Regions from separate parts of the Shinella sp. Sh6 genome, predicted to be linked through region 3. Evidence: riboswitches for the same ligand, from Rfam matches in the RefSeq annotation. Region 3 holds a riboswitch; each other region holds the start of a gene.
What was found. Region 3 has a riboswitch for thiamine pyrophosphate ahead of thiC (phosphomethylpyrimidine synthase ThiC). Riboswitches for the same ligand answer to the same signal wherever they lie in the genome.

Region 1 (9,845 bases), 900 kb from region 3:
CCCGATCATCACCTTCGTCAACAAGATGGACCGCGAGAGCCGCGACCCGTTCGAGATCCTCGACGAGGTGGAGGAGAAGCTGGCGCTCGACACGGCCCCCATCACCTGGCCGGTCGGCCGCTCGAAGACCTTCTGCGGCTCCTATCATCTCGCCGACCGCACCTTCCGTGGCTCGGACACGCAGGTCCAGCCGGTGAAGATGGACGACGCCGCCGAGGTCGCGAAGCACCTGCCGGAAAACGAGCGCGAGGCCTTCATCGAGGAGATGGAACTGGCGCGCGAAGCCTGCCGCCCGTTCGATCGCGAGGCCTTCCTCGAAGGCCACCTGACGCCGGTGTTCTTCGGCTCGGCGCTCAGGAATTTCGGCGTGCGCGACCTCATCAATGCGCTCGGCGCCTTCGCGCCGCCGCCGCGCGACCAGATGGCGGACGTGCGCAAGGTCCATGCCGCGGAAGACAGGATGACGGCCTTCGTCTTCAAGATCCAGGCCAACATGGACCCGAACCACCGCGACCGCATCGCCTTTGCCCGCGTCTGCTCCGGCATGCTGGAGCGCGGCATGAAGGTGCGCCTTGCCCGCACGGGCAAGACGATCGGCCTTTCGGCGCCGCAGTTCTTCTTCGCCTCGCAGCGCCAGCTTGCCGATACGGCCTATGCCGGCGACGTCGTGGGCATTCCCAACCACGGGACGCTCCGCATCGGCGATACGCTGACCGAGGGCGAGGCGCTGGTCTTCGAGGGCGTGCCCAACTTCGCGCCGGAAATCCTGCGCCGTGTGCGGCTGGAAGACGCCATGAAGGCCAAGAAGCTGAAGGAGGCGCTCCAGCAGATGGCTGAGGAGGGCGTCGTGCAGCTCTTCTCGCCGGAGGACGGCTCGCCCGCCATCGTCGGCGTCGTCGGTGCGCTGCAGCTCGACGTGCTGAAGGAGCGGCTTTCGGCCGAATACGGCCTGCCGGTCTCCTTCGAGATGTCGCGTTTTTCCGTCTGCCGCTGGATCTCGTCCGACAGCGCGGCCGAGCTCGACAAGTTCGTCACCCAGCGCCGCGGCGACATCGCCCGCGACCTCGACGGCGACCCGGTCTTCCTCGCGCAGGATTCCTTCTCGTTGCGCTACGAGGCGGAGCGCTACCCGGCGATCAAGATGGTGGCCATCAAGGAGTATCACGTCAGCAAGGCGTGAGATGGCGGGCGTCGCTTAGCCCCTCATCCGGCCTGCCGGCCACCTTCTCCCCGCAAGCGGGGCGAAGGGGTATGACGCACCGTTTTCCTAAAGCAATAGCGGTTCGTGGGGCACGTCCCCTCGCCCCGCTCGCGGGGAGAGGGTTAGGGTGAGGGGCAACCTTCCGCCTGCGACTTTCCCCGTGACACGCGCGCCCGCATCTGCGACAACCCTCCCCGGACAGGGGCGTCCGCCGTCAGGCGGGCTGAGAAGCACCCTTTGAACCTGAACCGGATCATGCCGGCGGAGGGAGTCGCAGGGTGCCGTTTCCCGCCGCCCGCAGGCCGCCTCCGCTAGAAGGAGGCGCTATGGCCGAGACGATTGCCAACATCCTTTCCATCGCGGGGTCCGATCCGTCCGGCGGCGCCGGCATCCAGGCCGACCTCAAGGCCTTCGCGGCCTGCGGCACCTACGGCATGGCGGCGCTGACGGCTCTCACGGCGCAGAACACGCAAGGCGTCTCCGCCGTCCATCCCGTGCCGCCCGCCTTCGTTACGGCGCAGGTCGCCGATGTCTTCCGCGATATCCGCATCGATGCGGTGAAGATCGGCATGATCGCCTCGGCGGAGATCGCCGAAGCCGTGGCGGATGCGCTCGCGCCGCACCGCGCGGTTCCCGTCGTGCTCGATCCGGTGATGATCGCCAAGGGCGGCTCCCCGCTGCTGGCGGCGGAGGCCGTCTCGGTGCTGACGCGCCGGCTGCTGCCGCTTGCGAGCGTACTGACGCCCAACCTGCCGGAAGCCGCCGCGCTTCTCGGGGCGGCGGAAGCCGTGGACCGGGCCGGCATGGAGGATCAGGCGCGGCGCCTGCTTGCGCTCGGCCCGAAGGCGGTTCTGCTCAAGGGCGGGCATCTGCCGGGCACTGAGAGCCCGGACGTGCTGGCGACGGCGGAGGGCGTGCGCTGGCTCGAAGGCGTGCGGGTGCCGACGCGCAACACGCACGGCACCGGCTGCTCGCTGTCGAGTGCCCTTGCGGCGGAACTCGGCAAGGGGCGGCCCCTTGCCGAGGCCGTGGCGGCGGCGAAGCGCTTCGTCGCCGGTGCGGTGCGCGGGGCGGATGCGCTTTCCGTCGGCTCCGGCCACGGCCCGCTGCACCATTTCCATGCGCTCTGGCGATAGGCGTCAGCGGTCGGCGAGCGCCAGCCGCAGGCCCATCAGGCCGAGGGCGGCGGCAAAGCTGCGCTGGGTCCACAGCATGACCTTCGGCCGGCCCAGCACCTGCCGGCGCAGCCCCGCGGCAAGCGCGGCATAGAGCGCGAAGACCAGGAAGGTCAGCGCCATGAAGACGCCGCCGAGGAAGAGCATCCGCACCGTCGCATCGGGTGCCTGCGCAGGCACGAATTGCGGCAGGAAGGCGAGGAAGAACAGCGAGAGCTTCGGGTTGAGGATATTGGTGAGGACGCCCTTGCGCAGGATGGAGAAGGCCCGGCCTGCCGGCTGCGCCGGTCCCGCATCCAGCGCCCCGTCCTGCCGCAGCAGGCTTCCAGCGATGAAGAGGAGATAGGCGACGCCGAGATAGCGCAGCGTCTCGAAGGCGAGCGCGCTCGCATGGAGCAGCGCGGCAAGGCCGGCGACGCTGGCAAGGATATGCGGCACGATGCCGAGCGTGCAGCCGAAGGCGGCAAGCAGGCCGGCGCGGAAGCCGCCGCCCATGCCGAGCGCCAGCGTATAGAGCACGCCCGTGCCCGGCAGGAGGATGACGACGAGCGAGGTGATGAGGAATTCGGTGGTCATGGGAGTTCCCGTGGCTGGAGAAAGCGGCAGGGAACACCGGAGGGCCGTCGCCGGTCTTGAACGGAATTGCGGGGAAGATCAGGCGAGGGCGGAAAGATAGGCGCCGGGCGTATAGCCGTAGCGGCGCGTGAAGTTGCGCGTCATGTGGCTCTGGTCGGCAAAGCCCGCCGCCATGGCCGCCTCGGCGAGCGGCGTGCCGGCGGCGATCATCCGCCGGGCAAGGTCGGTGCGGCGCTGGAGCTGGTAGGCATGCGGCGTCAGGCCGGTGAGGCGGGCGAAATCGCGCAGCAAGCGGAAACGGCCGATGCCGCACGCGTCGGCAAGGTCATGAAGCGTCACCGCCGCGGCCGGGTCCGTGTCGATCCTCTCGCAGGCGCGGGCGATCGCGGCTGCCGCTTCCTGCGGCGGTGCCCGCTCCCTCAGAACGGCGGCGAGCAGGAGGAGAAGCCGTTCCTCGCCGGCAAGGGGCGCGGCATCGCCCGAGAGCAGCGCGGCAAGGCTCGCCGAGACGAGGCGGGCGATGCGCGCATCCGCCAGCACCGGCGCGTAGAATTCCTCGCGCGGCCGTCCCTCGAAAATATCGGCGGCGGCTGTCCCGACGAGATCCGGCCGCAGATAGAGCATGCGCCAGGCGCGCGGCCCCTCGCCGAGCGGCGCGCCGTCATGCACCTCGCCGGGATTGACGGTGATCGCGTCGCCGGCCTCCGCCTCGACGAGGCCGCGCCCGCTTGCCGATTTCTGCGCGCCGCGCTCGATGAAGCCGATACCGAAGGTCTCGTGCGTATGGCGCGCGAAGCTCAGCCGGCTGTCGGCGAAGACCGCCTCGATGCCGTCGACCCGCGTCTTGAGAATCCGGAAATGCCCGTTCGCCATGGCGCGATCTTTCGGCATCCGCACGGCGGCGTCAATGCCGCATCTGTTCCATGGGAAACCGCGCGCCGCGCGGCGTGCGCCATAATGACACGCATGGTTTCGCCCCGTTTACATTCGTTAACGCATTTTTACCCATTTGCGTTGAAAATCCGGGCAGTGCCATGGTTAATGCGTCGGGTTTAACGCCGGTTCGCGCCGGTCCTTTGAAGCGGGAAGTGCGTCATGTGCCGTTGGGCAGCCTATCGCGGGGAACCGCTTTATCTCGAGGAACTGGTGTCCTCGCCCGCCCATTCGCTGATCGAGCAATCCCATTGCGCCACCCGCGCCAAGACGGCGACGAACGGCGACGGCTTCGGTGTCGCCTGGTACGGCGAAAGGCCGGAGCCCGGCCTTTACCGCGACATCCTGCCGGCCTGGTCCGACTGTAACCTCCGGAGCATCGCCCGGCAGGTCCGCTCGCCGCTCTTCCTCGCCCATGTGCGGGCTGCGACCGGCGGCGGCACGCGGCGCGACAATTGCCATCCCTTCGTCCACGGCGTCTGGTCTTTCATGCACAACGGCCAGATCGCCGATTTCGAGCACCTGCGCCGGCCGCTCGAAACCATGCTCGACAACGACCTCTACAATTCCCGCACCGGCTCGACGGATTCGGAACTCCTGTTCCTGCTCGCCCTGCAATTCGGCCTGGAGCGCGATCCGCTCGGCGCGATGGCCGAGACGATCGCCTTCGTCGAGCGGCTCGCCGCGCATCTGGAGCGCCGCGTGCTCGTGCGCTTCACGGCGGCCTTCTCCGACGGCCGGCAGCTTTATGCCGTGCGCTATGCGACGGACTTCGCCGCGCCCACGCTCTATGCCGCGCCGATGGGCGAGACCGGCGGCTACTGCCTCGTGTCCGAGCCGTTGAACGACGAGGTGGAAGCCTGGGTGGAGATCCCGGACGGCAGCGCCGTCGTGCTCGGGGAAAACGGCGTCGACGTGCGCATCTTCTCGCCCGCCGGTCGTCCGGCGGGCGGAATGGAAGCGAAACTCGCCCTCGTCAAGTAAGCCGCTCGGCGATCCAGCCGGCAAGGCGGTCGGCGACCTCGTCCTTGGAAAGGTCCGGCCAGGCCTCGATACCGGCCTCGGTGATCAGCTTCACGCTGTTGCGTGTGCCGCCCATGATGCCGGTTTCCGGCGAGACGTCGTTGGCGACGATGAGGTCCGCGCCCTTTTTCTTCAGTTTCACTCGGCCGTTCTTCTCGACGTCCTGCGTCTCGGCGGCAAAGCCGACGACGATCTTTGGGCGGTCCGCATGGTGGCCGACGGTCTTCAGGATGTCCGGGTTCTCCGTCAGCATCAGCGGCGGCGGGCCTTCGCCCGGCTGCTTCTTGATCTTCTCCGCATTCGGCGCCGCCGCGCGCCAGTCGGCGACGGCGGCGACCATCACGGCGATGTCCGCCGGCAACGCGGAAAGCACCGTCTGAAGCATCTCCTCGGCCCGCTCTACCCTGATCACACTCACGCCCGGCGGGTCGGGGAGGGTGACGGGACCGGAAACGAGCGTGACGTCCGCCCCGAGCCGGGCAAGCGCCGCGGCAATGGCATGGCCCTGCCGGCCGGAGGAACGGTTGGCGATATAGCGCACCGGATCGATCGGCTCGTGCGTCGGACCGGAGGTGACGACGGCCCTGCGCCCGGCAAGCGGCCTTGTGCCGCCGTCGAGAAGGCCTTCCACGGCCGCGACGATCTCCAGCGGCTCGGCCATGCGGCCAGTGCCCGCCTCGCCGCCTTCCGCCATCTCGCCGGCATTGGGGCCGATGAAGGCATGGCCGTCGGCGCGAAGCGTCTCGACATTGCGGCGGGTCGCGGGATTGGCCCACATCTTCGGGTTCATGGCGGGCGCGAGCAGCACCGGCCGGTCGGTGGCGATGAGGACGGCGGAGGCGAGATCGCCGGCAAGGCCGTTCGCCATCTTCGCCATCAGGTCGGCGGTGGCGGGTGCGACGAGGACGAGGTCGCAGTCGCGCGCCAGCCGGATATGGCCGACATCCTGCTCGTCCTCGCGGGAAAAGAGGTCCGTATAGACATGGCCGGAGGAGAGCGCGCCGACGGCGAGCGGCGTCACGAATTCCTGCGCCCCGGCGGTCATGACCGGCCGCACCTCCGCGCCGCGCTCGCGCAGGCGCCGGATGAGGTCGAGGCTCTTGTAGGCGGCGATGCCGCCGGAGATGACGAGGAGGATGCGTTTTCCTGCAAGCGGCATGGCGGGGTCCCGGGCTCGTGAGGCGCATGGTGGTCTTTCCTCCTATCCCTTTGAAAAGGCTTTTCCAAGCCGTTTCGGGCAGAAGCGCTCAGGCGCCCTCGTCGGGAATGTTCAGCACATGGCCGCAGGCCTTGCAATGCACCGCGTCCGCCTCGTGGCGCGACAGGCCGCATTGCGGGCAGGGGAAGGTCACCTTGTAGGGCCGCACGATCGCCTGCGCGAGGCGCACGAAGAGCGAGATGCCGATGATCATGGTGACGATGGAGGTGAGCTTGCCCAGCGTTCCGGGCAGGATGATGTCGCCGAAGCCGGTGGTTGTGACGGTGGCGACGGAGAAATAGAGCGCGTCGACGAAGCCGGCAAAGCCGTCCGCGCCGTAGAAGAAGTTGCTGTAGACGAAGCCGGTGACGAGGAAGAGGAAGACGAGGAAATTCGCGCAGGCCTCGATGATGTCTTCCTTGTCGCCGTTGCCGGTGCGGTAGAGCATCAGGGTAACGAGCTTGCTCTGGCTGATCGCCCAGATGCGCAGCACCCGGAGGAACGCGAAATTGTGCAGGTGGCTCGGCACGAGCAGCGTGGCGAGGATGACGAGGTCCACCCAGGTCATCGGCCGCATCAGCCAGTAGCGCAGGTTCGGCGCGATCAGTGCCCGTGCGGCAAGCTCGAAGGCGATGACGGCGGCGATGGCGAGATCGACCGCCACATAGGCCGAGCCCGCGCGCAGGTAAGGCCCGGTGATGAAGAAGGCGAGGATCGCGATATCGACCAGCAGCAGCGCCACCTGGAAGCGGATCGCCTGCCGGTCGCGGCCGAAATAGAGCCCGCGCAATTGCCGGCGCAGCCGTTCGAGGGTGGTTTGCGGTTCGGTGTCGCTCGGCTGCGTGTCGGTCATGACGGGGAGACTAGCGCCGGGAAGGCGCCGGTCAAGCTCAGGTGAGCTTCCAGGCGATGTAGACCAGCACCGCCGCGATGACCCAGAGCGCAAGGCGGCCCGAACGGCTGTGGCGCGCCTCGGAACGGCCGATCGCTTCCGCCGTCTCGGCGTCGAAGCGAAGGCCCTTCTCGGCCATAGCGGTGAGGTCCTGCGAGAACTTTTCCGCCTTGGCGGCGATCTCCGGGGCGGCTTCCGCCAGCCTGAGGGCGGCATGCGCGCCGTCGCGCAGGTCGGCGAGGAGGCGCTTGGGGCCGAGATTGTCGCGGATCCAGTCGCCGACGACGCCCTCCGAGGCCTTCCACATGTTGAAGCGCGGGTTCAGCGTGCGGGCGACGCCCTCCACCACCACCATGGTTTTCTGCAGCATGACGAGCTCGGTGCGCGTCTCCATGTCGAAGAGCTCCGTCACCTCGAAGAGGAGGGTGAGGAGCTTGGCCATGGAGATCGTCTCGGCCGGCTGGCCGTGGATCGGCTCGCCGATGGCGCGGATCGCCTGGGCGAAGCTCGCCGTGTCATGGTGCGAAGGCACGTAGCCGGCCTCGAAATGCACGTCCGCCACGCGCTGGTAGTCACGCGTGATGAAGCCGTAGAGGATCTCGGCGAGGAAGCGGCGTTCCTTCTTGCCGAGCCGCCCGACGATGCCCATGTCGACCGCGACGATGACGCCCGCGGGATCGACGAAGAGGTTGCCCTGGTGCATGTCGGCATGGAAGAAGCCGTCGCGCAGCGTGTGGCGCAGGAACGACTGGATCAGCGTGTCGGCGAGCCGGTCGAGGTCGTGGCCGGCGGCGCGAAGGCCGTCCACGTCCGACATCTTGACGCCGTCGATCCACTCCATGGTGACGACGTCGCGGCCGGTGCGCTCCCAGTCGACCGTCGGCACGCGGAAGCCGGGATCGTCCTTCGTGTTCTCGCCGAGCTCGGAAAGGGCGGCGGCCTCCAGCCGCAGGTCCATCTCCACCTTCGTCGTCTGCTCCAGCGTGCGCGTCACCTCCACCGGCTTCAGCCGGCGGGTGTTGGGCAGGATCTTCTCCTGCAGGCGCGCGGCCGCATACATGGCCTCGAGGTCGTGGCCGAAGCGCTGGCGCACGCCGGGGCGGATGACCTTGACGGCGACGCGCTGCTCGCCATCGGCCTTGCGCACGGTGGCCGGATGGACCTGCGCGATGGAGGCGGCGGCGAGCGGATCGCCGAATGTGGCGTAGAGGTCTGCGAGCGGACGGCCGAGCGAGCCTTCCACCGTCGCCACCGCGGCCTCCTTCGGGAAGGTCGCCATGCGGTCCTGCAGCGCCGAAAGCTCGACGGCGATCTCCGCGCCGACGACGTCGGGACGGGTCGCCAGGAACTGGCCCATCTTCACATAGGAGGGGCCGAGGCGCTCGATGGCGCGGGCAAGGTTATCGCCGCGCCCGACGCGGGCGGCCTTGCGGCGCTCGAAGAGGCCGGCAACGGCCTTGCCCGTGCGGGCGAGCGGCGGCATGCCGTCAGCCGGCAGCGCCGAGACGACGCCCTCGCGCACGAGGACCCAGCCCACGCGGGCGAGGCGAAAATAGGCGCCGATGACGCTCATTCAGAGCTTCCAGCCGGAATGCAGCGCTGCGATGCCGCCGGTATAGTTGGTGTAGGTGACGCGCGAGAAGCCGGCCTTGCGGATCATCGCGGCGAAGTCCTCCTGGCCCGGGAACTTGCGGATCGATTCCACGAGATACTGGTAGGGCTCGGCATCGCCCGTGATCATCTTGCCGAACTGCGGGATCGCCTTGAACGACCAGGCGTCGTAGAACCTGTCGAGCAGCGGCATCTCCACCTCGGAAAATTCCAGCACGAGGAGGCGCCCGCCGCGCTTCAGGACCCGGTAGGCTTCCGACAGCGCCACATCGATGCGCGGCACGTTGCGGATGCCGAAGGCGATCGTGTAGGCGTCGAAGCTGTTCGCCTCGAAGGGCAGTTCCTCGGCATTGGCCTCGACGAAATCGAGATTGGCGGAAAGGCCCTTCCTGGCCGCCCGGTCGGCGCCGACGGAGAGCATCGAGCCGTTGATGTCGAGGACGGTGGCGTGCGCCAGCCGGCCGGAGGCCTCGATGATGCGGAAGGCGATGTCGCCCGTGCCGCCGGCCACGTCCAGCACCTTGTAGGACGGGTCCCTGCGCGGGTTGAGGCTGGCGATCATCGCGTCCTTCCAGGCCCGGTGAAGGCCCGCGGACATGACGTCGTTCATGATGTCGTAGCGCTTGGCGACCTTGTGGAACACGTCGTTGACGAGCGCCTGCTTCTCGCCCTGCCGCACCTCGCGGAAGCCGTAGGAGGTCTCCATCCCGCCGTCTGCGGATGTGCGCTGTTCCGTCATCGTCGTCTCCGTGGGCCTGTCTGTCGCAGCCGGATTGCCGCAAAGACCATAGCGAATTGCCGTCTGGCGCGCTATCTGAACGCTTCGCCGCGTATATAGGACATAGATTGCCGAGAGGGAAATGCCCGGGCGCGGCAAATGCGCCCAAAGGTTAAATCCCCTTCAAGGAGAACGACATGCCGGAATTGCCGGAAGTGGAGACGGTGAGGCGCGGCCTCGCGCCCGTCATGGAGGGGGCGCTGATCCGCCGGGCGGAGCTGCGCCGCCCGGACCTGCGCTTTCCCTTCCCCTCCGGCTTTTCCGGGGCGCTGGAGGGCCGGCGCGTCGTCTCCCTCGGCCGGCGCGCGAAGTATCTCCTGATCGATCTCGACGGCGGCGACGTGGTGATAGCCCATCTCGGCATGTCCGGCTCCTTCCGGGTGGAGGGCGCGGATGCCGGCGACACGCCCGGCGACTTCCACAGGCCGCGCGGCAAGGACCCGCGCCACGACCACGTC
Region 2 (9,845 bases), 500 kb from region 3:
TGCCGCCGCCGCCGATGAAGACGGCATCGGGCGTCGCAAGACCGGCAAGGGCCGCCGGTGCCGTGCCCTCGACTATGGTGAGACCCGGCACGCCGAAATTCCTCGCGTTGCGGGCGATGCGGGCGGCGCGCTCGGGATGGCCCTCGACGGCGATGGCCTTCAGCGACGGATCGGCCAGCATCCATTCGATGCCGATGGAGCCGGAACCGGCGCCGATATCCCACAGCAGTTCGCCATGCCGGGGGGCGAGCGCCGAAAGCGTCAGGGCGCGGACCTCGCGCTTGGTGATCTGGCCGTCATGCTCGAAGAGATCGTCGGCAAGGCCCGGCGTATAGGCGAGCACACGCGCCGTCTCGCCGGCAACGACCTCCACCGCGCAGACGTTCAGCATGTCCGCATATGCAAGCGCGAAACCTTCCGCCCGGTGACGGCTGACGCGCTCGCGCGGCCCGCCGAGCGCTTCCAGCACGGTGAGCGTCGAGGCGCCGAAACTGCTTGCGGCAAGGAGCGCCGCCAATGCGGCCGGGCCGTCGCTGTCCGACGTCAGCGCGAGGATGCTGCTGCCGGGGTGAAGGTGCGGGCGGATGAGGTCGAGTGGGCGGCCGTGCAGCGAGACGCAGGTCGTGTCCTGCAAGGCCCAGCCCATGCGCGAAGCGGCGAGGCTGAAGGCGGAAGGGGCGGGAATGACGTGCATTTCCGCCCGCGCGATGCGGCGCGACAGCGTGACGCCGACGCCGTAGAAGAAGGGATCGCCCGAGGCGAGCACGACGACGGCCCGGCCGCGCGCCGCCAGCACCGCCGCGACGGACCGCTCGAAGGGGCTGAGCCAGGCGCAGGCCTCGCCGCGGATCGCCGCGCCGGCAAGCTCCAGGTGCCGCGCGCCGCCGAAGACGATCTCGGCTGTGCCGATGGCGGCCTTGGCCTCATCGCCGAGACCGGCTAGACCATCCTCGCCGATCCCGACGATGGTGAGCCACGGGGCGGCGGAAGGGATCGGGTCAGGCGTGGACAAGAAACGCATCCTCATACTGGGCGGCACGGCCGAGGCGCGCGGCCTCGCGGGCCGGCTTGCCGGCAGGGCCGATCTTTCCGTCACGCTGTCGCTCGCCGGCCGCACGCTCGACCCGGCGCCGCAGCCCGTGCCGGTGCGCACCGGCGGCTTCGGCGGCGCGGCGGGGCTCCGGGCCCATCTCTTGGCCGAGGCCGTCGACCTGCTGATCGATGCGACCCATCCCTTCGCAAGGCGGATTTCCGCCAATGCCCGCACGGCGAGCGCGGCGGCGGGCGTTCCGCTCCTCCGCCTCGAACGGCGCGGCTGGGAGGAGGTCGAGGGCGATCGCTGGACGCGGGTTGCCTCGATGGCCGGGGCCGTGGCGGCGTTGGGCGAGGCGCCGCGCCGGGTCTTCCTCGCCATCGGCCGGCAGGAGGCGAAGGCCTTCGATGTGGCGCCGCAGCACCGTTACCTCGTGCGCAGCGTCGATCCCGTCGATCCGCCGCTTACCGCTCCCCATGTCGACTACCTGCTCGCCCGCGGCCCCTTCGCCGTCGAGGCGGAGGAGGCGCTTTTGCGCGAGTGTCGCATCGACGTGGTCGTCAGCAAGGATTCCGGCGGCGAGGCCACCTACGGCAAGATCGCCGCCGCGCGCCGCCTCGGCCTTCCCGTCGTTCTGGTCGAGCGGGAGCGGGCGGCGGACGGCCACCGCGCCGGGACGGTCGAGGAGGCGGTGCGGCTTGTCGATCACCTTGCCGGCTCCTTGAGGAAGCGCGGCGTATAGACGAGGTCCGGCAGGTCCGGGCGGGCGATGGTGCGCGTCTCCGGCGAGCCGATGACGACGCAGGTCGCCATGTCGGCCCGTTCGGCCTCCGCTTCTCCCAGCGGCATGACCAGCATGCGCTCGTCGGGCCGGCCGGCGGCGCGGCCGAAGATCACCGGCGTTTCGGCGGGCAGAACCGTGCGCAGGATCTCGAAGGCCCGGCCGAGCTGCCAGGGCCGCGCCTTGCTGATCGGGTTGTAGAGCGCGATGACGAGGCCGGCCTCGGCCACCATGCGCAGGCGCTTTTCGATGATCTCCCAGGGCTTCAGGTTGTCGGAAAGTGAGATGGCGCAGAAATCGTGGCCGAGCGGCGCGCCGATGCGCGCGGCGACCGCCAGCATGGCCGTGACGCCCGGCACGACGATAAGGTCGACCGTCTTCCATTCGGCAGGCCCGGCATCGATCGCCTCGCAGACGGCGGCCGCCATGGCGAAGACGCCGGGATCGCCCCCCGAGACGACGCAGACATCCACCCCCGCCGCCGCGCGCGTCAGCGCGGCCTCGGCGCGGTTCAGCTCCTCGCGGTTGTCGGAGGCGACCTTGACCTGGTCGGGGCGAAGGTCCAGCCGGTCGATATAGGGGAAATAGCCGAAGAATTCGGTCGACGCCGCGACGGCGTGCCGGGCTTCCGGCGTCATCTGGTCCGGGTTGCCGGGGCCGGTGCCGATCACGAAGAGCCGGCCGGTCATGCGCGTCCGCTCCAGCCCGGCACGAGCACCAGCGAGAAATAGGGCGCCGTGTCGTCGAGCTTTTCGGAAAGGCGCATGGACTTGCTCGTCGCCATGGTGCCGCGCTCGACATAGATCGCCTCGTCGAGCCTGCCGGCCTCCGACAGCGCCCGGCGGATCTTCGGCAGGTTGCGGCCGACCTTCATGATGACGGCGGCCTGCGTGTCGGCGAGACGGCGCGACAGTTCGGTCTCGACCATCGTGCCCGGCAGGACGGAGAGCACGTCGTCGCCCTGCACGATGGGCAGGCCCGACAGCGACCAGCAGCCGGACATCGCCGTGATGCCGGGGATGACCTCGGTCGGGAAACGGTCGGCGAGCCGTACATGCAGGTGCATGTAGGAGCCGTAGAACATCGGGTCGCCCTCCGAGAGGATCGCGACCGTGCGGCCGGCGGCAAGATGGTCCGCGACGGCCGCGGCGGAGGCGTCGTAGAACGCGGTGATCTGGCCCTTGTAGTCGCCGTGGTCCTTGTCGATCTCCGTCGTCACCGGATAGTAGAGCGGCAGTTCCGCCATGCCGGGCTTCAGCAATCCCTCGACGATGGCCCGGCCGTTGCCGGACCGGCCCGCCTTGGCGAAAAAGGCGAGCACGTCGGCCTCACTGAGCGCGCGCACCGCCTTCAGGGTCAGGAGTTCCGGATCGCCGGGGCCGGTGCCGACGCCATAGAGCTTTCCCGCCATCGTCATACCCCCGGCCTTGCCAGCGAATTGAGGGCGGCCGCCGTCATGGCACTGCCGCCGAGCCGGCCGCGCACGATGGCGAAGGGCACGCCGTAGGAGTTTTCGGCGAGCGCATCCTTGGATTCGGCCGCGCCGACGAAGCCGACCGGCATGCCGAGGATCGCCGCCGGCTTCGGCGCGCCGTCGCGCAGGAGCTCGAGCAGGTAGAAGAGCGCCGTCGGCGCATTGCCGATGGCGACGACCGAGCCCGCCATGCGCTCGAGCCAGAGGCGGATGGCTGCGGCCGAGCGGGTATTGCCGATTTCTTTCGCGATCTCCGGCGTGCGCGGATCGCGCAGCAGGCAGAGCACGTCGTTGTTCGCCGGCAGGCGGGCGGCGGTGACGCCGCGCGCCACCATCTCCGCGTCGCAGAAGATCGCCGCCCCGGCCTCAAGCGCCCCGCGGGCCGCCGCGACGAAGCCGGGCGAGAAGACGAAGTGCGGCGCGGCCTCCACCAGCCCGGCGGCATGGATCATGCGCACAGCGACATCCGCCTCCGCCTCGGAAAAGCGCGAAAGGTCGGCCTCGGCGCGGATGATCGCGAAGGAGCGTTCGTAGATGGCGGTGCCATCCTTGATGTAGTCGTACTGTGTCATGAGCGGCCTTGATAGGCAGAGACGAGCTCTGCGGGCGGGATGCGGTCGAAAAGGTTCTTTGCCGTCTCGCCCTCGGTGCGGCGTGCGCGCAGCAGGGCGGCGAGGCGGCCGATGGCGGGCGTGAGGCCGGCGGCCGGCAACGTGGCGGCGGGTGTGTCGCTCGCCCGCCCATTCAGGACGAGGCCGACGCCGGCCGCGGTGCCGCAGAGGGTGAGCGCGGCGGCGGCCGGATGGGCGCAGCCCTTCGGGCAGCCGGAAATGTGAACGGCGACGGAACCGTCAAGGAGCGCGCCGGCTTCGTTTGCCAGCGTATCGGCGGCGGCGCGGGTATCGAAGGCGCCCGAGGCGCAGCCGGCCGCGCCGGCGCAGATCGAGACGGTGCGGCCGGGCGCGTCCTCCCGATACCAGAAGCCTTCGCGGTCGGCGCAGGCTTGCGCGCTTATAAGCGCGTCGTCGGAAAGCCCGCAGACGAGGAGCGTGCGATGAGGAGCGAGGCGGAAGGCGGTGGCGCCGCAGGCGGACAGGCCCTCGGCGAGCGCGGCGAGCCGCTCGGCCTGCATCTGGCCATAGGCGGGGGCGATGCCGAGCACTGTTCGATCGCCGATGCGGTGCGCGCCGAGCGGGTGGCGGCGTGCGAGGCCGGCAAGGGCTGGGGCCGGTGTGGCTGCGAATGTGATGGCGAGGGCGGCTGCGTCGAGATCGCGGCCCCGCGCCGTCGGCCCCTGTGCCGCGAGTGCTGCGGCGAGCGTCATGACACCGTTCACCGTCTCTTCCGGCAGGAGCAGCGCGACGGGCTTCGCCGTAAGGCGATCACCGCCGATGGAAAGACGCCACCGGACCCCGCCCGCCGTGGAAACGGCGTCGAGGCGGATGTCGGCGACCATGTCGGCCAGCGCCAGCACGCCGCCGCCGTCGACGACGATGGCAAGCTTGGGCGCAAGCGGGAGGGCGGCTGCGGCAAGCGCCGTGCGCAGGGCTTCAGCGAGCGGCACGGCGTCGGCGGTCTCGGACGGGTCGATGCCGGAAAGCGGCGGGATTTCGACGGCAACGCCCGTCTGCGGGACGATGCCGGCCTTGCGCAGGCCTTCGGCAAGCTGCGGCACGCCGGCTTCGGTAAGGCCGCGGAGCTGGAGATTGCCGCGGGCGGTGATCTCGATCAGGCCGTTGCCGTGTCGGCGGGCGAGGTCGGCAAGGGCTAAGAGGTCCGCGGCCGAAAGCGCGGGCGCGACGGGGCGAAGGCGGACGAGCAGGCCGTCGCCGGTGCGCATCGGCGCGGCGATGGAGGGGCAGGCGCCGCGGCGGAGCGTATCCGGTGCGTTGCGAAGGGCGGTGGCTGCGGTCACGAGGCGTCCTCCCCCGTGTCCGCGGCGGGGCGGCGGATCAGGTAGGTGTCCATGATCCAGCCGTGGTCCTCGCGCGCCCTGCGGCGGGTTTCGGCGATGGTTTCCGCCATGTCGGCCAGCCGGCCGGACAGGAGGATCTCGTGCGGCGTGCCGAGATAGGCGCCCCACCAGATTTCCGCCTCCGGGTCTTCCACCGTGCGGAAGGCCTGCACGCCGTCGAGCATGACGAGCGCGTCGCGCGCGCTTTCCGGCCAGCCTTCGGCAAGGCGGCGGCCGGTGGTGATCTCGACGGGAAGGCCGATGCGGTTGAGCGCGATGCCGTGGCCGGCGCAGAGCGCCTGCACGCTGGTGATGCCGGGGATCACCTCCGTCTCGAAGGAAACCCGCCCGGCGGCGCGCACATGCCCGACGACGCGCAGCGTGCTGTCGTAGAGCATGGGATCGCCCCAGACGAGGAGGCCGAGCGTCTCGTCCTCACCCATGTCGGCGAGGGTGCGCTCGTAGATCGCGGCGATGGCGTGGTGCCAGTCGTTGACGCCGTCCTCGTAGGAGCCGTCGGCCCGGCGCACCGGCACGGCATAGTCGAGGATGCGGCAGGCGGGATTTTCGAGGAAACGGTCGCAGATTTCGCGGCGGGCATCGGCGAGGAACGCCTTCTCGTCGCCCTTGGTCGGGATGAGCAGCACGTCGGCGCGGTTCAGCGCCTTGATCGCCTGCACGGTCATGTGCTCGGGGTTTCCCGCGCCGATGCCGATGACCAGTATCTTCCTCAAACCCTGTCTCCCGTGCGGCCTGCGCTCCCGGTTGCGGCCCGGAATGGGTCCCGCCTGTCCTTCCTAATCCCAAACGGCCGTAGAAAACAGCCCCCGGATCGCGCCCTTTGCCGGTCTTTTTGAGACGCTTATGCCGCCGCGCGGCTCGAAAGATAGGCGCGCGGCGAGGTGCCGAGCATGCGGCGGAACATGGTGGTGAAGGCCGGAACGCTCTCGTAGCCGGCGTCGAGCGCGACGCGTGTCACCGGCTCGCCGGCGGCAAGGCGCGGCAGGCAGGCGAAGAGGCAGGCCTGCTGGCGCCAGGTGACGAAGCTGACGCCCATCTCCTGCCGGAAGAAGCGCGTGAAGGTGCGCCGGCTCATATGGAGCTGCCTTGCCCAATCGTCGATCTTGGCGGTGGGCGAGGGATGGTCGACGAAATCGCGGCAGAGGCCGGCGAGCCGCCCGCTCGCCGGGAAGGGCAGGCCGAGGCGGCGTTCCGGCAGGCGGCCGATCTCGTCGAGGAGCAGCGCCATCACGAGGTCCGCCCGGCCCCGGTCGTCGGGCACCCGGCCCTGCTGCACGGCCGTGGCGATGAGCTGGCGGGCAAGCTCCGTCACCTCCAGCACCGCCGGCTCGGGCGAGGCCGCCTGGCCCGTCGGCGCATGGATGTAGACCGAGCGCATGCTGACGTCGCTGCACATCTCGACGGAATGCTCGAGGCCCTGCGGAATGACGAGGGCATGGCCGGGCGGGATCATCCAGCGCCCGCGGTCCGTCGCCACCAGCACCACGCCGGAAAAGACGCAGAGGAACTGCGCGCGGCGGTGGCGGTGCAGCGGCACAACATAACCGCCCGGAATATCGGTGCTGTGGACGAGGACATCCGCATTCGACTGCTCCATGCGGGCGAGATTGCGCACATGTTCGTCGTTGAGCGCCTGCAGGCGTGCGGCGGTCAATTTTTCCATCTTTGGCCCATTCGCGTAAGAAGTGGACCTCACCACAAAAGCAGGCCGCACGCAATCCTTGTAATGGAGGCGCAACGGATCTCCTCCCCTGGGACCATTTCGAGGCCACCATGTCCACTATCGTTCCTGCGGCCCCGCGCGGCGCCGTCACCACCACCTATTCCATCATCCTGGCGGTCAGCGCCTGCCACATGCTGAACGACATCATGCAGTCGCTGCTGACGTCGCTCTATCCGCTGCTCAAAGAGAATTATGCGCTCGATTTCGTGCAGATCGGCCTTTTGACCATGGCGTTCCAGGTCACGGCCTCGCTGCTGCAGCCGGCCGTCGGCCTCGTCACCGACCGCTGGCCGATGCCCTTCTCCCTGCCGGTCGGCATGGGCAGCACCTTCGTCGGGCTGATCATGCTCGCCTATGCGCATTCCTTCCCGGTGCTCGTCTTCGGCGCCTGCCTGATCGGTCTCGGCTCGGCGGTCTTCCATCCGGAATCCTCGCGCGTCGCGCGCCTTGCCTCCGGCGGCCGGCACGGGCTCGCCCAGTCGATGTTCCAGGTCGGCGGCAATGCCGGCACGGCGCTCGGGCCGCTGCTCGCCGCCTTCATCGTGCTGCCCTTCGGCCAGACGAGCGTCGCCTGGCTCTCGGTCGTCGCCCTTCTCGGCATGGGCATCCTCACCTGGGTCGGCAACTGGTATGCCGGCGAGCGCCGGCTTGCCGCGAGCCGCCCGGCCGCGAGCCGCGAGCTGCCGCTGCCGCGCGGCAAGGTCGCCTGGGCGCTCGCCGTCCTCGTCCTGCTGACGACGACGAAGAACGCCTATCTCTCCAGCATCTCGAGCTATTTCACCTTCTACACGATCAACCGCTTCGGCCTCGACGTGCAGCAGGCCCAACTCATGCTGTTCCTCTTCCTCGGCTCCTCGGCGCTCGGCGTCTTCCTCGGCGGGCCGATCGGCGACCGCTTCGGCACGCGTTTCGTCATCTGGTTCTCGATCCTCGGCGTCATTCCCTTCGCGCTGCTGCTGCCCTATGCCAACCTCTTCTGGACGGGCGTGCTGACGGTGATGATCGGCCTCATCTTCTCCTCGGCCTTCTCCAACATCGTCGTCTTCGCGCAGGAACTGGTGCCGGGCCGCGTCGGCATGATCGCCGGCATCTTCTTCGGCTTCGCCTTCGGCGCGGGCGGCCTTGCGGCGGCCCTGCTCGGCGGCGTCGCCGACAGCCGCGGCATCGGCTTCGTCTTCAAGGCCTGCTCCTACATGCCGCTGCTCGGCATCCTGACGGTCTTCCTGCCGCGCCTGCCGGCAAAGCACTGAACCTTGCCGGAAGCACGCACGAAAAGAGGCCCGGATGCACCCCGCATCCGGGCCTTTGCTATTGCGCGCGGCCGCGCGCGGCATTATGCCTTCTCCTGCTCTAACGGGGTGCCCGCAGGTTTGCCTGCCGGCTGAGAGGCGGTTTCGCCAACCCGAAGAACCTGATCCGGCTCGTACCGGCGGAGGGATTAGACGGCACATCCAGCGCCCTATTCCCGTTTGTGACCAGACAAGGAGGCGCCGATGCGCAAGACTGTTCTCATTTCGATCGCGGCGCTTGCCGCATCCCTCGCCTTTCCCGCGTTCGCGCAGGAAAAGACGCTGACCGTCTACACCTACGAAAGCTTCGTCGCCGACTGGGGACCGGGGCCGAAGGTCAAGGAAGCCTTCGAGAAGACCTGCGGCTGCAAGGTCGAGTGGGTGAGCGCGGCCGACGGCGTCGAGCTCCTCACGCGCCTGAAGCTGGAGGGCGAAGGCACGAAAGCCGACGTGGTGCTCGGCCTCGACACCAACCTCATCTCCGAGGCCAAGGCGACGGGCCTCTTCGAAAAGCACGGGCTGACATCGGAAGGCCTCACCGTGCCGGGCGGCTTTTCCGACGATACGTTCCTGCCCTACGACTACGGCCATTTCGCCGTCGTCTATGACAGCGAGACGCTGAAGAACCCGCCGTCGAGCCTGAAGGACCTCGTCGAGGGCGACGCCTCGCAGAAGATCGTCATCGAGGACCCGCGCACCTCGACGCCGGGCCTCGGCCTCCTGCTCTGGGTGAAGTCCGTCTACGGCGACAAGGCGGGCGAGGCCTGGGGCAAGCTGAAGGACCGCGTCCTGACCGTCACGCCCGGCTGGTCGGAGGCCTACGGCCTCTTCACCAAGGGCGAGGCGCCGATGGTGCTCTCCTATACGACGTCCCCCGCCTATCATGTGATCGCGGAGAACACCGAGCGCTACAAGGCGGCCGCCTTCTCCGAGGGGCACTACGTGCAGATCGAGGTGGCGGGAATGACGCGCACCTCCGACGACAAGGATCTCGCCCGGAAGTTCCTGACCTTCATGGTCGGGCCCGAGTTCCAGTCGGTCATCCCGGAAACCAACTGGATGATGCCCGTCGGCAAGACGAAGGAGCCGCTGCCGGCCGCCTTCGACGCGCTGGTGAAGCCGGAAAAGACCTTCCTGATGTCCTCGGAGGAGGTCGCGGCCAACCGCAAGGCCTGGATCGACGAGTGGCTTTCCGCCATGAGCGCGAAATAAGATGCTGTTCGCCCGCGCCGAACGCCGGACGCTGCGCGCCGCAGGGGCTTTCGCCCTTTGCGGCGTCGTCGCCTTCGTCGGCGCGGCGACGGTGGTGCTGCTCGGCCACGCGGGCGAGGGCGGCGGCGCGCCGCTCTTCGATGCCTATATCCGGCGGGTGGCGACGTTCACGCTGATGCAGGCCGTGCTCTCCACCGCGCTTTCCGTGCTGCTCGCCATCCCCGTCGCCCGGGCGCTGGCGCGCCAGCGGACCTTTCCGGGGCGCGTGTGGATCCTCCGGCTTTCGGTCGTGCCGCTCGGCCTTCCGGCGCTGGTCGCCGCGCTCGGTATCGTCGAGATCTGGGGGCGGCAGGGCGTC
Region 3 (9,845 bases):
CGATCTCGGCGGAAGGCCTTGCGCGTTCCCGCCAGATGATCGCCCAGCACGTCGCCGGCGCCATCGCCACGCAGATCGAGCGCAACGAGCTGGTGCGCGGCGACTACGAGCGCGATGCGGATGCCTATCGCAGCTTCCTGATCGGCCAGGGGCACTTGAAGAACCTGGCGCTGCCGGATATCCGCCGCGCCCGCAAGAGCTTCCGCGAGGCCCTGCAGGCCAATGCCGGCTTCGCCCCGGCCATCGGCGGCCTTGCCCGCAGCTATTTCCTCGAATGGCTGGTGACGGCCCGCGGCGACGCCGACCTCCTGCGCCAGGCCGAGCGGCACGCGGAGATGGCCATCCGCGCCGACGAGCGCCTGCCCGCCGGCTACCGCGAACTCGGCGTCGTGAAACTCTACGCCCGCCAGTTCGACGACAGCGCGGCCTATCTCGACCGGGCCGAGGCGCTGAGCCCGCACTATGCCAATGTGATCGCGAGCTATGCCGACACGCTCGTGCAGGCCTCCCGGCCGGATGTGGGCCTGCAGAAGATCGAGCACGCGATCGAGCTCAACCCCCTGCCGCCGGACGAATATTTCTGGACGGCCGCCGGCGCCAGCTATTCGCTCGGGCACTACAGCCAGGCGCTCGACTATATCGGCCGCATGAAGGACCGCACGCCCGCCGACCGCCTTTCGGCGGCGAGCTGGAGCATGCTCGGCGACATGAAGAAGGCCCGGCAGTTCATTCGCCGCACCTACGAGGTGCACCCCGATTTCGACCTCGACTCCTGGATGGCGATCGTGCCCTTCAAGGAGGAGTGGCAGCGCGCGCACTACTACGAGGGCCTGAAGAAGGCCGGTTTCTGATTTTCCAAGGGAGGGCTGAACATGGCAAGGCTTGTTGTTCTGGGGATCGAAGGCGATGACGGCCTCTGGGTCGCCGATCTCGATGCCGGCACCGTCACGCAGATCGCCGCGCCGACGACCGGCGCGCTGAAGGCGGCGGACGACCTGCGCAAGGCCGGCGCGTCTGTGGTCAAGGGCGTCAATCTCGCCGCGCTCGCCTCCTCGGCGGACGCCGTGTCCGGCGGGTTCATGGACGTATCCGGCGGCTTCATGGACACATGAGCCGCGGCACCGCGGAAGTGGCGGCAGCCTGTTCGGACCGCATCTGCGGCCCCGATGAGACCTGGCGCCGGATCGCGGCGCTGCTGCCCCGCTTCGGCATCACCCGGCTGTCGCGCCTGACGGGGCTCGACCGTCCCGGCATTCCCGTCTGGAATGCCGTGAGCCCGAATGCCCGCTCGATCGTCATCAACCAGGGCAAGGGCATCACGGATATCGACGCCAAGGTCTCCGCCGCCATGGAGGCGCTGGAGCGGGCAGTGGCGGGCGATCCGCTCGTTCCCGCCCGTTCCGCCGCCCGGCGCGACTTCGCCGCGACGGGCGAAACGTGCCTTCCGCTCGACGTCTTCATCGCCGCCGGCCAGCCTTTCGTCGGCGAGGACGAGACGCTCGACTGGCTGGCCGGCCGCGACGTGGTGACGGGCGCGCGCGTCTGGGTGCCGCAGGAGGCCGTCTGCCTCGACCGAACGAATGCCACGCCGTGCTTCTGGCAATCCTCCGACGGCCTCGCCTCGGGCAATTGCGAGACGGAGGCCATGCTGCACGGCCTGCTGGAGCGCATCGAGCGGGATGCCGACCGGCTGTGGCGCCTCCTGCCGCGCGAAAGCCGCCTCGCGGCCGCCGTCGACCCCGCGGACCTTGCCAGTCCCGTCGTTGACGACCTTGCCGCCCGCTTCCACGGCAGCGGCCTCGATCTTCGCCTCTTCGACATCACCAGCGACCTCGCCGTTCCCACCTATGCCGCCGTGCTTGCCGAAAACGGCATCCTGAAGCGGCAGCGCCCGCTCTTCCACGATGCGACGATCGGCTACGGCACCCATCCCGTCGCCGCCCGGGCCGCCATCCGCGCGCTCACCGAGGTCGCCCAGTCGCGGCTGACCTTCATCAGCGGGGCGCGCGACGATCTCTTCGCCGAGACCTTCACCCGGCCGCTGCCGGCCGAGACGCTTGCGCTCTTCGAGGCCCGGCCGCGGCCGGCGAAGGCCTACCCCGCTCCCTCGGGCGATGCCGCCGCGCTGCTCGCCTGGTGCCTGGAGCGGCTGGCGGCGGCCGGCATCGGCCCGGTCGTCGCGGTGCCGCTCGGCGATGCCTCCCTTCCCGTCTCGGTGGTCAAGATGGTCGTGCCCGCCCTTGAAAATCCCGAAGGGGCGCGCCGCCATGCCGTCGGCCCCCGCGCGCTGTCCCGCATGGTGTTCGGAACGCCATGAAGATCCTCTTCGCCGGTCCCAGCCTGCCCGATGCCCCCCGCCTTTGCGCCGGCGCGGTCGAAGCCCGCCCGCCGGCCGCCCATGGCGACGTTCTTGCCGCGGTGCGTGCAGGCGCGACGGCCATCGGCATCGTCGACGGCAATTTCGAGCATGTCGCGCCCGTCTGGCACAAGGAGATCCTCTATGCGCTGGAGGCGGGTGTCGCCGTCTTCGGCGCGGCCAGCATGGGCGCGCTGCGGGCAGCCGAATGCGACACCTTCGGCATGATCGGCATCGGCGCCATCTACGAGGATTATGCAGGCGGCCGCCGTGTCGACGACGCGGATGTCGCGCTGCTGCACGGGCCGGCCGAACTCGGCTATCCCGCCCTCTCGCTCGCCCTCGTCAACGTGGAAGCGACGCTCGACCGACTGGAGACGCTGGGACGCCTCGGCGGAAAAGACCTGGAACGCCTTCGCACCGCCGCCCGCGCCCTCTTCTACAAGGACCGGACCTGGCCCGCGATCCTCAGCGGGGCTGGCCTTGCGGAAAACCGCGCCGATTTGATACAACTTATCCTCGCAGAAAATGTGGACAGAAAGCGGGAAGATGCACTCGCCCTCCTCGCCGCGCTTCGCGACTGCGGTACGGAAAGCCCTGCAAAACGGGGAGACTGGCGCTTTCGGGCGACATCTCTCTGGCGCATGGCGGCAGATCAACCGGAAACCTGAAAGAACGCGCGTTTTCCCATTCCGCGTGTGTCACGCCCAAGTCACGCGCGAAGCGGAAGTGTCACGCCTATACTCGCCGCGAGGGCTAGAAAAGAGCGTTCGCTCCGGGGGCAGGGACATGGACATCGATACGATCGAGAGTGAAGACCGCAGTCATGAACTGATGGCGCTGGCAAGGCTTGTCGCCTTCGCGCTGGAATCGGCAAAATCGCTGAACGCGGAGGTCGCCGAGTTCTGCCTGGACAAGGCATTGCATGCCGTGCTCGACCAGATCGACGAGCCGTCGCGCGTCACGCTGACGTCGAGCGACATCATGCTGATGAACCGCTCGCCGCTCTGCTGATCCATTCTCCAAGGCATATCGCACGGCCGGCCCTCGTCTGAGGACCGGCCGTCGATCCCGTTTGCAATCCCCATGCGATTTTTTCTCGATAGGGATGGAATGGAAGCGGCCCGGGTTCCGTATACTGGGGCATGAACGGAAAGACACCCGGCTTCAACGTGATCGGCCAGCTCGGCGCGCTTCGGCGCTATGCGCTCTCGCTCGTGCGCAGTGCGGACGAGGCCGAAGACCTCGTGCACGACGCGCTCGTGAAGGCCTATGAGCGGCAGGGGACCTTCCGCACCGGCGCCAATGTGCGCAACTGGCTGATGTCGATCCTGCACAATGCCCATGTCGACCGGCTGCGCCAGCGCCGCTCGCAGGAGCGCCGCCTCGACGCCCTCGCCGGGATCGCTCAGACCGTGGCGCCCGCCGACCAGGACCATTCGGTCCGCCTCACGCAGCTCCGCAACGCCTTCTTCGCCCTGCCGGAAGAGCAGCGCGCGGCCCTGCACCTGGTCGCCATCGAGGAGCTTTCCTACCAGGAGGCGGCCGAGGCGCTCGGCATTCCCGTCGGCACGCTGATGTCGCGCGTCGCCCGCGCGCGCCAGCGCCTGCGCGCCTTCGAGCAGGGCGAGCGGGCCGGCCCGGGCACCCATCTCAGACTCGTCGGAGGCACTGGCGATGACAAGCAATGATCCCATCCTCGAATCCGACCTCAACGCCTATGTCGACGAGCAGCTCGCCGTCGGCCGGCGCATCGAGGTGGAAGCCTATCTCTCGGAACGGCCGGAGGTCGCCGCGCAGATCATGAAGGACCTGCGCGTGCGCGACGAACTGCGCCTGGCGCTCGCCGACCACCGCACGCCGGGCCGACTCGCGACGCGCGAGGCCGCGCGGCTCCTGGAGCGTTCGCTGTCGCGCCGCCGCGTCTTCACGGGCTTGCGCCGCGCCGCCACCATCGCGCTCTTTGTCGCCGCCGGCTGGGCGGCCCATGCCGCCTTCGGCCCGTTCGGTGCAACGGAGGTCATCGCCTCCACCCCGCCGCCCGCCTTCGTGGAGGAGGCCGTGCGCGCGCACCGCACCACGCTCCTGCGCGACGCCATGGCATCGCAGCCGGAGACCGACGGCTTCGACCCGGCGGAAATCCGCTCAGCGACGGCCATCGTCCTGCCGGACCTGCCGGAGGGCTGGAGCGTGATCGACGCGCAGGTCTACCCCTCCGTCTACGGCCCGAGCGTGGAGCTGGAACTGGAGCCGGAAAAGGGCGAGCGCCTGTCGCTCTTCGCCGTGCGCCCCGGCTCCTTCGCCGTGCAGCAGGTCCTGCTCTTCCACGCCGACAATGCCCGCGCCGCCTACTGGCAGATCGGCGACGTCGCCTATGCGCTGGTCTCGGAAAGCCGCAAGGCCGACGACCTCGCCGGAACCGCGCGGGACCTCCTGCGCACGCTCTACTGATCCCCCCTACAAAGGAGAACCACCATGGAACCCATCCAGCAGCGATACGGCCACGGCGCGCAGGCGCAGTCGGCCGCCCTCTTCGACGAGGGCCTGCGCCAGCACATGCTGCGCATCTACAACTATATGGGCGCCGGCCTCGTCATCACCGGCCTCGTCGCCTTTGTCGTCGGCTCCACGCCGGCGCTTTACGTGCCGATCTTCACCTCGCCGCTCAAATGGGTGGTGATGCTGGCGCCGCTCGCCTTCGTCTTCTTCTTCTCGTTCAGGATCCAGACGATGTCGGCAAGCGCCGCGCAGATGACCTTCTGGGCCTTCTGCGCCGTCATGGGCCTCTCGCTCGCCTCGGTGTTCCTCGTCTTCACCGGCACGAGCATCGCCCGCACCTTCTTCATCGCCGCCACCATGTTCGGCACGACGAGCCTCTACGGCTACGTGACGAAGCGCGACCTCTCGCAGTTCGGCTCCTTCCTGATGATGGGCCTCATCGGCGTCGTCATCGCCTCCGTGGTCAACATCTTCCTCGGCTCGACCGCCCTGCAGTTCGCCATCTCGGTGATCGGCATCGCCGTCTTCGTCGGCCTCACCGCCTGGGACACGCAGAACATCAAGGAGCAATATGCCGAGAACATCGACCAGGAATCCCAGCAGAAGATGGCCGTCTTCGGCGCGCTCTCCCTCTACCTCAACTTCGTCAACATCTTCCAGCTGCTGTTGAATTTCACGGGCGAGCGGGAATAGTTTTCCCAAGCCACGTCAACTGGGACGGCGGGGCTATGCCCCGCCGTTTTTCTTTCCGCCAAGCCCCTCCTCTCTCCCCTCTCCTTCGTCATCCTCGGGCTTGACCCGAGGATCCATGCCCCAAATTCCACGCGTGCCGTTTCGGTGGATCCTCGGGTCAAGCCCGAGGATGACGACGGAGAGGGCGTCACGCGGGGCGTAATTCGATTGTTGTTTCAGCTAGATATCATCAATGCGCAGCGCAACAAAAAGTAAGCAAATACTTACATAAAATACCTATGTTGACAAATCCTCCCATAGCGTTTTTGCTTACCGCATTCACCAGGGGGGTCCCGACAAGGGGCTGAGATACTGCTGGCATCCGCAGCGCAGTGACCCGTTGAACCTGATCCAGTTCATACTGGCGTAGGGACGGTGCAAGCGCTGTGAGGGGCAATCCGTGAACCGGATTGCGCATCGGCGTCCTTCCATCATTCCGGCTCTAGGACTGGGTCTCCAACTGCAAACTTGGAGCCTCACCGATGAACATTGCCGCCCAGAAACTCACCCCCACCGTCACGACCGGCGCCTTGCCCGCCTCGCGGAAGATCCACATTCCCGGCGAACTGCACCCGGATATCCGCGTGCCGATGCGCGAGATCGCCCTGCATCCGACCTCCGGCGAGCCGCCCGTCACCGTCTACGACGCCTCCGGTCCCTACACCGATCCCGCCCATGCCGTTGCCATCGAGGCCGGCCTGCCGCGCCTTCGCGAAGGCTGGATCGCCGCCCGCGGCGACACCGAGGCCTATGACGGCCGCCATGTCCGCCCGGAGGACAACGGCTTTGCCACCGGCGAGCGGCTGACGCCGGAATTCCCGGTGCTGAGCCGCCCGCGCCGCGCGAAGGACGGCCGGGCCGTGACGCAGCTCGCCTATGCCCGCGCCGGCATCGTCACGCCGGAGATGGAGTTCATCGCCATCCGCGAAAACCTCGGCCGCAAGGCCGCGAAGGAGGCGCTCGCCCGCGACGGCGAGAGTTTCGGCGCGCACATTCCCGATTTCGTGACGCCGGAATTCGTCCGCCAGGAGGTCGCGAGCGGACGGGCGGTCATCCCCGCCAACATCAACCACCCGGAAGCCGAGCCGATGATCATCGGCCGGAATTTCCTGGTGAAGATCAACGCCAATATCGGCAACTCCGCCGTCACCTCCTCCATGGCGGAGGAGGTGGAGAAGATGGTCTGGGCGATCCGCTGGGGCGCCGACACGGTCATGGACCTTTCGACCGGCCGCAACATCCACAATATCCGCGAATGGATCGTCCGAAACTCGCCGGTCCCCATCGGCACCGTGCCGCTCTACCAGGCGCTGGAAAAGGTGAACGGCATCGCCGAGGACCTCACCTGGGAGGTCTTCCGCGACACGCTGATCGAGCAGGCCGAGCAGGGCGTCGACTATTTCACCATCCATGCCGGCGTGCGGCTGCACTACATTCCGCTGACCGTGAACCGCGTCACCGGCATCGTCTCGCGCGGCGGCTCGATCATGGCCAAGTGGTGTCTGCACCATCATCGCGAGAGCTTCCTCTACGAGCACTTTGAAGATATCTGCGACATCTGCCGCGCTTACGACGTTTCCTTCTCGCTCGGCGACGGCCTTCGCCCCGGCTCCATCGCCGATGCCAACGATGCCGCGCAATTCGCCGAACTCGAAACGCTGGGCGAGCTGACGCAGATCGCATGGGCGAAGGATTGCCAGGTCATGATCGAAGGCCCCGGCCATGTGCCGATGCACAAGATCAAGGAGAACATGGACAAGCAGCTTGCGACCTGCGGCGAGGCGCCGTTCTATACGCTCGGGCCGCTGACGACGGACATCGCTCCGGGCTACGACCACATCACCTCCGGCATCGGCGCGGCGATGATCGGCTGGTTCGGCACCGCCATGCTCTGCTACGTGACGCCGAAGGAGCATCTCGGCCTGCCCGACCGCGGCGACGTGAAGGTGGGCGTCATCACCTACAAGATCGCCGCCCATGCCGCCGATCTCGCCAAGGGCCATCCGGCGGCAAAAATCCGCGACGACGCCCTGTCGCGCGCCCGCTTCGAGTTCCGCTGGGAGGACCAGTTCAACCTCTCGCTCGACCCGGAGACGGCGCGCGCCTTCCACGACGAGACGCTGCCGAAGGAGGCGCACAAGGTCGCGCATTTCTGCTCCATGTGCGGGCCGAAATTCTGCTCCATGCGCATCTCGCACGATATCCGCGCCGAGGCGCAGAAGGAGGGGCTGGAGGCGATGGCCGCCAGGTTCCGCGAGGGGGGCGAGCTCTACATGCCGCTTGCGGGGGAATGACCATGCGCATTCTCGTCAAGGGCGCCGGCGTCGCCGGCCTGACGGTCGCCTGGCAGCTCTATCGCCACGGCTTCGACGTCACCATCGCCGAGTGCAACGCGGCGGCGGGCCTCGGCGCCTCCGGCTATGCCGGCGGCATGCTGGCGCCGTGGTGCGAGCGGGAGAGCGCGGAGGAACCCGTCCTCACGCTCGGCCGCCGCGCCGCCGACTGGTGGGAGGCGGCGCTTCCCGGCCATGTGCAGCGGCAGGGAACACTGGTGGTTGCCAGCGGGCGCGATGCCGGCGAGCTCGACCGCTTCGCCGGCCGCACGAGCGGCTGGCAATGGCTGGACGAAGCGGGCATCGCCGCCTTGGAGCCGGACCTTGCCGGCCGTTTCCGCCGGGCGCTGTTCTTCCGGCAGGAGGCGCATCTCGATCCGCGCCATACGCTCGCGGCGCTGACAGCGGGGCTGGAGGAGGCGCGCATGCGCTTCCTCTTCGCCAGCGCGGAAGAACCCGCCGGATACGACCGTATCGTCGATTGCACCGGCGCTGCGCAGATCGGCCGCCTGCCCGAGCTTCGCGGCGTGCGCGGCGAGATGCTGGCATTGGAAACCGGCGAGATCACCCTTTCCCGCCCCGTGCGCCTCCTGCATCCGCGCCACCCGATCTACATCGTGCCGCGCGGGAAAGGTCGCTTCATGGTGGGCGCGACGATGATCGAGAGCGACGATGCCGGCCCCGTCACCGCCCGCTCGCTGATGGAGCTGCTGAATGCCGCCTATGCCCTGCATCCTGCCTTCGGTGAGGCACGGCTTACGGAAACGGGCGCCGGCATCCGCCCGGCGTTTCCCGACAACCTGCCGCGCGTGACGGAGGCGGGGACGACCCTCCATGTCAACGGCCTCTACCGCCACGGCTTCCTGCTCGCGCCCGCCATGGCCGGGGAGGTCGCGCGGCGCCTGCTTGCCGAACAACCGGAAAGGAAAGCCTCATGACCCTGATCGTCAACGGCGAGAAACAGGAGACAACCGCCGCAACGCTCGCCGATCTCCTCTCGGCCCTCGACTACGAGGGCGAATGGCTGGCAACGGCGGTGAACGGCGAACTGGTGCATCGCGAGGACCGCGCCGCCTTCACGCTCGGCGAAAGCGACCGCATCGAAATCCTCTCGCCCATGCAGGGAGGCTGAGATGCTGAAGCTCTACGATACATGGGTGGAATCGCGCCTGCTGCTCGGCACCGCCCGCTATCCCTCCCCCGCCATCCTCGCCGAGGCGGTGCGGCGCGCGAAGGCGGAAATCGTCACCGTGTCGCTCCGCCGCGAGACGGCGGGTGGCAAGGCGGGCGGGGCCTTCTTCGACCTCGTGCGCGATCTCGGCGTGCGGGTCCTGCCCAACACGGCCGGCTGCCACAGCGTGCGGGAGGCGGTGCTGACGGCGAAGATGGCGCGGGACGTCTTCCGCACGGACTGGATCAAGCTGGAGGTGATCGGCCATCACGATACGCTCCAGCCGGATGTCTTCGGCCTCGTCGAGGCGGCGCGCATCCTGACCGGCGAGGGGTTCCAGGTCTTCCCCTATACGACCGACGACCTCGTCGTCGCCGAAAAGCTGCTGGAGGCCGGCTGCAAGGTGCTGATGCCCTGGTGCGCGCCGATCGGCTCGGCCATGGGGCCGGTGAACCCGGCGGCGCTCAAAACCTTCCGGGCGCATTTCCCGGATGTGCCGCTGATCGTCGATGCCGGCATCGGCCGCCCGTCCCATGCCAATGCCGTCATGGAACTCGGCTACGATGCCGTGCTGCTCAACACCGCCGTCGCCGGCGCCGGCGATCCCGCCGCGATGGCCGAGGCCTTTGCGCTCGCCATCGAGGCGGGACGGCTGGCGCACAGGGCCGTGCCACTGGAACCGCGCGACATGGCCGTCCCCTCCACCCCCGTCATCGGAAAGGCCGTCTTCGCATGACGCTCGATCCCTTCTATC

Region 1: another riboswitch for thiamine pyrophosphate. It lies ahead of thiD (bifunctional hydroxymethylpyrimidine kinase/phosphomethylpyrimidine kinase); the one in region 3 lies ahead of thiC (phosphomethylpyrimidine synthase ThiC).
Region 2: another riboswitch for thiamine pyrophosphate. It lies ahead of thiB (thiamine ABC transporter substrate binding subunit); the one in region 3 lies ahead of thiC (phosphomethylpyrimidine synthase ThiC).

The regions. Positions count from the first base shown of each region.
Region 1 covers NZ_AP044005.1:3,821,190-3,831,034, forward strand. Annotated here, with positions in the region: gene ACZ5TO_RS18285 (peptide chain release factor 3) at 1-1,180, shown strand, start outside; TPP riboswitch at 1,392-1,488, shown strand; gene thiD (bifunctional hydroxymethylpyrimidine kinase/phosphomethylpyrimidine kinase) at 1,528-2,337, shown strand; gene ACZ5TO_RS18295 (LysE family translocator) at 2,341-2,952, opposite strand; gene ACZ5TO_RS18300 (AraC family transcriptional regulator) at 3,031-3,825, opposite strand; gene ACZ5TO_RS18305 (class II glutamine amidotransferase) at 4,048-4,869, shown strand; gene coaBC (bifunctional phosphopantothenoylcysteine decarboxylase/phosphopantothenate--cysteine ligase CoaBC) at 4,862-6,067, opposite strand; gene ACZ5TO_RS18315 (ion channel) at 6,156-6,959, opposite strand; gene ubiB (2-polyprenylphenol 6-hydroxylase) at 6,997-8,571, opposite strand; gene ubiE (bifunctional demethylmenaquinone methyltransferase/2-methoxy-6-polyprenyl-1,4-benzoquinol methylase UbiE) at 8,572-9,348, opposite strand; gene mutM (bifunctional DNA-formamidopyrimidine glycosylase/DNA-(apurinic or apyrimidinic site) lyase) at 9,525-9,845, shown strand, end outside.
Region 2 covers NZ_AP044005.1:3,419,411-3,429,255, reverse strand. Annotated here, with positions in the region: gene cbiE (precorrin-6y C5,15-methyltransferase (decarboxylating) subunit CbiE) at 1-1,012, opposite strand, end outside; gene ACZ5TO_RS16430 (cobalt-precorrin-6A reductase) at 1,005-1,775, shown strand; gene ACZ5TO_RS16425 (precorrin-3B C(17)-methyltransferase) at 1,739-2,503, opposite strand; gene ACZ5TO_RS16420 (precorrin-2 C(20)-methyltransferase) at 2,500-3,231, opposite strand; gene ACZ5TO_RS16415 (precorrin-8X methylmutase) at 3,228-3,860, opposite strand; gene cobG (precorrin-3B synthase) at 3,857-5,203, opposite strand; gene cobF (precorrin-6A synthase (deacetylating)) at 5,200-5,976, opposite strand; gene ACZ5TO_RS16400 (AraC family transcriptional regulator) at 6,105-6,926, opposite strand; gene ACZ5TO_RS16395 (MFS transporter) at 7,037-8,236, shown strand; TPP riboswitch at 8,331-8,441, shown strand; gene thiB (thiamine ABC transporter substrate binding subunit) at 8,480-9,487, shown strand; gene thiP (thiamine/thiamine pyrophosphate ABC transporter permease) at 9,489-9,845, shown strand, end outside.
Region 3 covers NZ_AP044005.1:2,921,586-2,931,430, forward strand. Annotated here, with positions in the region: gene ACZ5TO_RS13940 (hypothetical protein) at 1-851, shown strand, start outside; gene ACZ5TO_RS13945 (hypothetical protein) at 873-1,112, shown strand; gene ACZ5TO_RS13950 (YcaO-like family protein) at 1,109-2,317, shown strand; gene ACZ5TO_RS13955 (TfuA-like protein) at 2,314-3,027, shown strand; gene ACZ5TO_RS13960 (hypothetical protein) at 3,146-3,370, shown strand; gene ACZ5TO_RS13965 (sigma-70 family RNA polymerase sigma factor) at 3,502-4,047, shown strand; gene ACZ5TO_RS13970 (anti-sigma factor family protein) at 4,034-4,807, shown strand; gene ACZ5TO_RS13975 (Bax inhibitor-1/YccA family protein) at 4,832-5,548, shown strand; TPP riboswitch at 5,862-5,978, shown strand; gene thiC (phosphomethylpyrimidine synthase ThiC) at 6,070-7,881, shown strand; gene thiO (glycine oxidase ThiO) at 7,884-8,858, shown strand; gene thiS (sulfur carrier protein ThiS) at 8,855-9,052, shown strand; gene ACZ5TO_RS13995 (thiazole synthase) at 9,054-9,827, shown strand; gene ACZ5TO_RS14000 (thiamine phosphate synthase) at 9,824-9,845, shown strand, end outside.